Regions from separate parts of the Nocardiopsis akebiae genome, predicted to be linked through region 1. Evidence: predicted binding sites of a transcription regulator. Region 1 holds the regulator's gene; the other holds the start of a gene.

The links. Region 1 encodes LexA, which represses DNA repair genes until DNA is damaged. Its sites were predicted from a motif close to TCGAACANNTGTTCGA; they were not measured.
Region 2: recA (recombinase RecA) is a predicted target of LexA. The motif match lies at 1,984-1,999, and genes of this name have one in related genera.

Annotation. Positions count from the first base shown of each region.
Region 1 is NZ_CP074132.1:1,973,422-1,976,824, forward strand. Features, by position in the region: gene KGD83_RS08450 (hypothetical protein) at 1-115, shown strand, start outside; gene KGD83_RS08455 (alpha/beta hydrolase family protein) at 129-1,220, opposite strand; gene lexA (transcriptional repressor LexA) at 1,328-2,047, opposite strand; gene nrdR (transcriptional regulator NrdR) at 2,702-3,187, shown strand; gene KGD83_RS08470 (vitamin B12-dependent ribonucleotide reductase) at 3,295-3,403, shown strand, end outside.
Region 2 is NZ_CP074132.1:5,227,188-5,230,590, forward strand. Features, by position in the region: gene recX (recombination regulator RecX) at 158-742, opposite strand; gene recA (recombinase RecA) at 735-1,871, opposite strand; gene KGD83_RS22390 (DUF3046 domain-containing protein) at 2,047-2,241, opposite strand; gene KGD83_RS22395 (ATP-dependent helicase) at 2,317-3,403, shown strand, end outside.

The DNA of each region.
Region 1 (3,403 bases):
CGTGGCTGCCAGCTACGACGCGCAGGACCCGGGCGGCCGGGAGCGCATGGTGGCGGGCGCCGAGGAGTTCGCGCTGTCCGTGGCCGAGGCGCTGCCGGACTCCATCCCCGAGTGAGGCCCCGGCGCGGCTACCAGGCCGCGCCCAGGAACTCCTCCAGCGCGGGCGAGACCTCCTCGGCGAACGGGCGCTGGGCGTCCAGGACCGTGGCCCCGGGCTCGTCCCGGTAGCGGCGGAGGATGTGGTCGGTGTCGGGGACGTCCACCCGTCGCGCTCCGTCCAGACCGGTCATCAGCCGGTCCACGTCCTGCCGGGAGACCTGCGCGTCCCGCTCCCCCCACAGCACCAGCACCGGGGTGCCCCCGGGCAGGCCCTCCGCCAGTTCGACGGGGTCGAAGGCGTCCATGTAGGCCAGGAAGTCCTCGTTGGCGGGGGTGTACACGCCCATGACGCCCCCGCTGGGCGTCTCCACCTCGCTGAGCGCGCGCCCGGACCTGATCGCGGCCCGTCCGGCACGGGAGTCCGAGAGCAGCTGGACCACCTGCCCCTCCTCCACCTGGCCCGAGGCCTCGGCGGCGCGCGCCTGCTCGGTGAGCTGGCGGTCGATCAGGTCGAGGTAGCGCGTACCGGGAGGCGCGGCCAGCACGAGCGCGGGGGAGGGGTGCTCCGCACCGATGAGCTCGTGGGCGCGCAGCGCGTACAGGGCCCCCTCGCTGTGCCCGACGACGACCACCCGCTCGGGGTCCACCTCGGGCTGGGAGACGAGTTCCTCGTAGGCCGCCGCGACCTGCTCGTCGAAGACCACCGGGTCCACCGGCGCGACCTCGTCGCCGGGGCCCGGCGTCTCGGAGTCCGGACCGCTGCCGTACTTGTCGTAGCGCAGCGAGGCCACCCCGACGTCGGCGAGCACCCGTGACAGGTTCTGGTTGGTGTCGGCGTCGGGGCGCACGGAGCTGTTGCCGTCGCGGTCGGTGGGACCGCTGCCGGAGATGATGAGCGCGCCCGGAACGGTGCCGGAGACGTCCTGGGGCATCCGGAACGCGCCGGACGCCTCGTGCCCGCCGCCCTCGAAGGCCACCTCGCGCTCGACGCCGCCGACCCCCGGCGCCTCGGCGGCCCCGTCGTCGGCGGGGGCGCAGGCGGCGGTCAACAGGACGGCGCTCGCGGCACCGGCCAGTGCGGTGCGCCAGCGGACGGCGGGGGAGGAGGCACGTGTGAACACCTCCTCAGCCTAGCGGCCCGCGCCCGTCGGCCCCGCGCCGTCCACAGGGGAAGCGTCCCCGGTCCCTCCGAGGGGAGAGGGACCGGGGACGCGGGTACGCGGGCACCTCAGACGCGGCGCATGACCGCGACCACCTTGCCGAGGATGGTGGCGTCGTCGCCGTTGATCGGCTCGTAGGCCTCGTTGCGCGGCATCAGCCACACGTGGCCGCCCTCCTCGCGGCGCAGCACCTTGACGGTCGCCTCGTCGTCGAGCAGCGCCGCCACGATGTCGCCGTTGTTGGCGTCCTGCTGCTGGCGCACCACCACCATGTCGCCGTCGGTGATGGCGGCGTCGGTCATCGAGTCGCCGACCACGGTGAGCATGAACAGGCGACCCTCACCCACCAGCTGGCGCGGCAGGGCGAGCACGTCCTCCACCGACTCCTCGGCCAGGATCGGACCGCCGGCGGCGATCCGGCCGACCAGGGGCACGGCCGCGGCGCGGGAGAGGTCGATGTCCTCGGGCACCAGGGTCTGCCCCGAGGCGCGCCCGGGCGTGCGCAGTTCCACCGCGCGCGGCCGGTTCTGGTCGCGGTGCAGGTAACCCTTGCGCTGGAGGACCTTGAGCTGGTGCGCCACGCTGGACGGGCTGGACAGGCCGACCGCTTCCCCGATTTCCCTTATCGACGGGGGGAAACCCCGCTCCCGGACATAGCGCTGGATGCAGTTCAGCACGCTCTGCTGGCGCGCGGTGAGTTTGGGGGCTTCGGGCGTGGACCCGCCCGCGTTCTCCGCTGGTGCGAGAACGGTGGCGGTATCTGCGGTTCCGGGATTCTCCTCCGGCACGGCCGGGCCTCCTCGGCATTCGGTTCGGTCAGGGCCTGCTTGTGTGACTGGCCACCCCCGGTCCGCGACCGTGCCGACCTGGGGGTCCACGTGATGGCGAAACCGGTGTGAAATCAAGGTCAACTTTAGTCGTTGCACACGGTGATATCAAACAAGCGTTCGAGGCCGGGGAGAATTGCCGTCGCGCGTATTCGCGGCCAATTTCCGGCCTGCACTTACGTGTGTACACGCGTTCACGCGCTGTTGTCCCCGGAATGCGCGAACGCGTGTCCGTGACGGCGGTTCCGGCCAGGCGCGGGGGTCTTATCCCGGGGCGTCGGCTCGACCGAAATCCCCGTGACGTCGGGATTCCCGCGCCCGCCGCCGGGAGCGGCGGCTCCGGTGGGCGGCGCTATCCTTGAGCGCGGTGCCGGGCCGCCCCCGCGGCAGTCCGCCCGCACCGACATCCCCGTCCCGCCCCGCCGCCGCGGACCACGATGCCGCGCGGTCCCTCGGCCGTGTTCGTGACACGCCCGCGCCGGGGTTGCGGCGAGGTCAGGAAGAAGTCTAGGTTCGACCACAACATCTGGTGTTGCGACGGGAGTGGTTGCCCAGAAGTTGTGGTTTAGTGGTACCTAGGTGTTGTCGTTCGGTGAGAGAAGCAGGTGAACCAGGGTGCACTGTCCGTTCTGCCGCCATCCGGACACCCGGGTGATCGACAGCAGGTCCACCGACGACGGCGCTGCCATCCGGCGCCGCCGGTCCTGCCCCGTCTGCGAGCGCAGGTTCACCACCCAGGAGACCGTCCTGCTGATGGTGGCCAAGCGCTCGGGGGTCACCGAGCCCTTCAGCAGGACCAAGATCATCGCCGGGGTGCGCCGGGCCTGTCAGGGCCGCCCCGTCTCCGAGGACGCCCTGGCCAAGCTCGGCCAGCAGGTCGAGGAGGAGATCCGCGGCCGCGGCCTGGCCGAGGTCCCGGCCCACGAGATCGGCCTGGCCATCCTGGGGCCGATGCGCGATCTGGACGAGGTCGCCTACCTGCACTTCGCCAGCGTCTACCGCGGCTTCGAGAGCCTCTCCGACTTCGAGGCCGAGATCGCCAGCCTGCGCCAGGACCGCGAGGCCGAGACCGGCGGCCGGAGCGGCGCCGCCACGGGGTAGCGCCCCTCGCGGCCGCACGCCGACCGCGCGCGGGGCCACACCACTCCCGGGACGAGGACGCCGGGCACGGTCGGTGACCGTGCCCACGAGTGAGGGGAGACCCGGCGATGACGGAAACCGCCAACGGTCCGGCCGGACGCAAGGGCAAGGGCAGCCGCAAGGGGATCAGGGTGAGGCGCGTCTTCACCTCCCCTGGCACGCACCCCTACGACTCCC
Region 2 (3,403 bases), 3.3 Mb from region 1:
CCCTGCGCGGGTCCGCGGGCCTTCGGGCCGGAAGGCGGCGGGGCGGCCTCGGAGCCGTCGCCGTACAACGCTCCGGGTCCTCGTGTGACTCAGCGCTTCGGGGTGCCCACGCGCAGGCGGTCTCCGTCGGGACCGAAGCCCGGACGGCGGTGACGGCTCAGAAGTCGGGGTCGGGGGCGTGGAGTTCGGCCTCCACGCCCTCGCGTTCGAGCTCCTCGCGGACCACCCGGTAGGCCAGGCCCGCGGAGTAGCCCTTGCGGGCCAGGAAGCCCAGGGCGCGGCGGGTCCGCGTCTCCTGGTCCCTGCCCCGGGTGGCGGCCAGGCGGCGGCGCGCCAGGTCGCGGGCGGCCTCCTCCTCGTCCTGGTCGCTGAGTTCGCCGACGGCCTCCCGGACGGTGTCCTCCTCCACGCCGCGGGTGCGCAGTTCCTGGGCCAGGGCACGACGGGAGAGCCGTCTGCCGTGGTGGCGGGAGGACACCCAGGCCTGGGAGAAGGCGGCGTCGTCGATCAGCCCGGCCTCGCCGAACGTGTCCAGGACCGAGGTGACGACCTCCTCCTCGTACTCCCGGCGGTGCAGGGCCCGCTCAAGCTGGGCGCGGGTGCGCGGGGAGTGGGTGAGCATCCGCAGGACCAGGGCGCGGGCCTCGGCCTCGGGATCCTTCCCGGGCGGGGCGGCCCCGCCCGGGAAGGGGCCGTCGTCCTCGGAGTGGTGCCGGTCCGGGGACCGGCCCCCCTCACGCATCAGCCGCGGGCGCCTTGGGAGTCCTGGCCGCGGCGCGCTTGGCGGGAGCCTTGGCCGCGGCGGCCGGGTCCGCAGCCGCCTCCGCGGCGGCCTTGGCCGGTTCGGCGGCCGGGCCGGAGGCGCTGTCGTCGCCCTTGACGGGCACGCCCAGCTTCTCCTTGATCTTCTTCTCGACCTCGTTGGCCATGTCGGCGTTCTCGCGCAGGAAGTTGCGCGCGTTCTCCTTGCCCTGGCCCAGCTGGGTGCCCTCGTAGGTGTACCAGGCGCCCGACTTGCGGACGATGCCGTGCTCCACGCCCAGGTCGATGAGGCTGCCCTCGCGCGAGACGCCCACCCCGTAGAGGATGTCGAACTCGGCCTGCTTGAAGGGCGGCGCGACCTTGTTCTTGACGACCTTGACGCGGGTGCGGTTGCCGACCGCGTCGGTGCCGTCCTTGAGCGTCTCGATGCGGCGCACGTCCAGGCGGACCGAGGCGTAGAACTTGAGCGCCTTGCCGCCGGTCGTCGTCTCGGGCGAGCCGAACATGACGCCGACCTTCTCGCGGAGCTGGTTGATGAAGATCGCGGTGGTGTTGGTCTGGTGGAGCGCACCGGCGATCTTGCGCAGCGCCTGGGACATCAGGCGGGCCTGGAGTCCGACGTGGCTGTCGCCCATCTCGCCCTCGATCTCGGCGCGGGGCACCAGGGCCGCCACGGAGTCGATGACGATGATGGAGACCGCGCCGGAGCGGATGAGCATGTCGACGATCTCCAGCGCCTGCTCACCGGTGTCCGGCTGCGAGAGCAGCAGGTCGTCGGTGTTGACGCCGATCTTCTTGGCGTACTCGGGGTCGAGCGCGTGCTCGGCGTCGACGAAGGCCGCGATGCCGCCCATCCGCTGGGCGCTGGCCACCGCGTGCAGGGCCACGGTGGTCTTACCGCTGGACTCGGGGCCGTAGACCTCCACGACGCGGCCCCGGGGCAGGCCGCCGATGCCGAGCGCCACGTCGAGGGCGATCGCCCCGGTGGGGATCGACTCCACCGGCGGGCGGTCGTCGTCGCCCAGGCGCATGATGGAGCCCTTGCCGAACTGCCGCTCGATCTGGGCGAGCGCTGTTTCGAGAGCCTTGTCTCGGTCTCCAGATGCCACGGGATACCCCTGTTGTTGGGTGGATGCCTTTTTCTTCATGGTGAGCACGACGCTACGCGGTCGCTACGACAATCGCGACGTCCCACGTCCGCCTGTGGATAACCCACCCTACCCGAACCTGTGTTCGATGCGACGTACGAAACGGATGCGGCCTCGCGGGCGGTCGGTCGCCGGATCAGCGTCTGGAGGCGGGCAGGTCGAAGGCGTCGCACACGGCGCGCCAAACCTCCTTGACGGCCACCCCGTCGGCGAGCGCCTGCTCCACCGTGCGGGAGCCGAGACCCTCCAGGACGTGGTCGCGGGCCACGCTCTGCGCGTAGGCCTCGCCGAACTGCTCGTGCATGTTGTGCCAGAAAACCGTGAGTCTCATCGGGCCCAGTATCGGTGATCGCGGCGTCCGCCGCGCCCCCTCCCCTTTGTCCCCGCCCGCGGGCACACTGGCGGCATGAGCCGTGCGCCCCGCCCCCTCGAACGCTTCGGACCCGCCACCAGAGCCTGGTTCGACCGGGCCTTTCCCGCGGGCCCCACCCCCGCCCAGACCAGTGCCTGGGAATCGGTCCAAGGCGGGAGGAACACGCTGGTCGTGGCCCCGACCGGCTCGGGCAAGACCCTGTCGGCCTTCCTGTGGTCGCTGGACCGGCTGTCCTCGGCCCCCGTCCCCGAGGACCGCGCCCGCCGCTGCCGGGTGCTGTACGTGTCCCCGCTCAAGGCCCTCGCGGCGGACGTGGAGCGCAACCTGCGCGTCCCCCTGGCCGGAATCGCGGCCGCCGCCGAGGCCGGGGGGCACGCGCTTTCCCCGGTCACCGTGGGGGTGCGCACCGGCGACACCCCGGCCGCCGAGCGGCGCAGGCTCGCCACCCGGCCGCCGGACGTGCTCATCACCACGCCCGAGTCGCTGTTCCTGGTGCTCACCTCGCGGGCCAGGGAGGGGCTGGCCGGGGTGGAGACGGTCATCGTCGACGAGGTGCACGCGCTCGCGGGGAGCAAGCGCGGCGCGCACCTGGCGCTGAGCCTGGAGCGGCTGGACGCCCTGCTGGACCGACCGGCGCAGCGGATCGGCCTGTCGGCTACCGTGCGCCCGCCCGACCTGGTGGCGCGGTTCCTGGGCGGCGCGGACGTCGTCGCCCCGCCCGGCGCCCCCGGCATGGACCTGCGCGTGGTGGTGCCCGTCCCCGACATGGAGGAGCCCGGCGACCCGGGGCCGGTCCGGCCCTCCGGCGGCGCGGAGGACGACGGCGGCGCCCGGGGCCCGGGCGGCGGGTCCCTGTGGCCGCACGTGGAGCGGCGGGTCCTGGACCTGGTGGAGTCCCACCGCTCCACCATCGTGTTCACCAACGGGCGCCGCACCGCGGAGAAGCTGTGCGCCCGCGTCAACGACCTGCACGCCGAACGGCACGGCGGGCGCCTGCCGCCGGAGGAGGTGCCCGCGCAGGTCATCGCCCAGTCCGGGCACAGCCGCGGCGGCCCCCCGGTGGTCGCCCGCGCCCACCACGGCTCGATGTCCAAGGCCGAGCGGACCCTGATCGAGGACG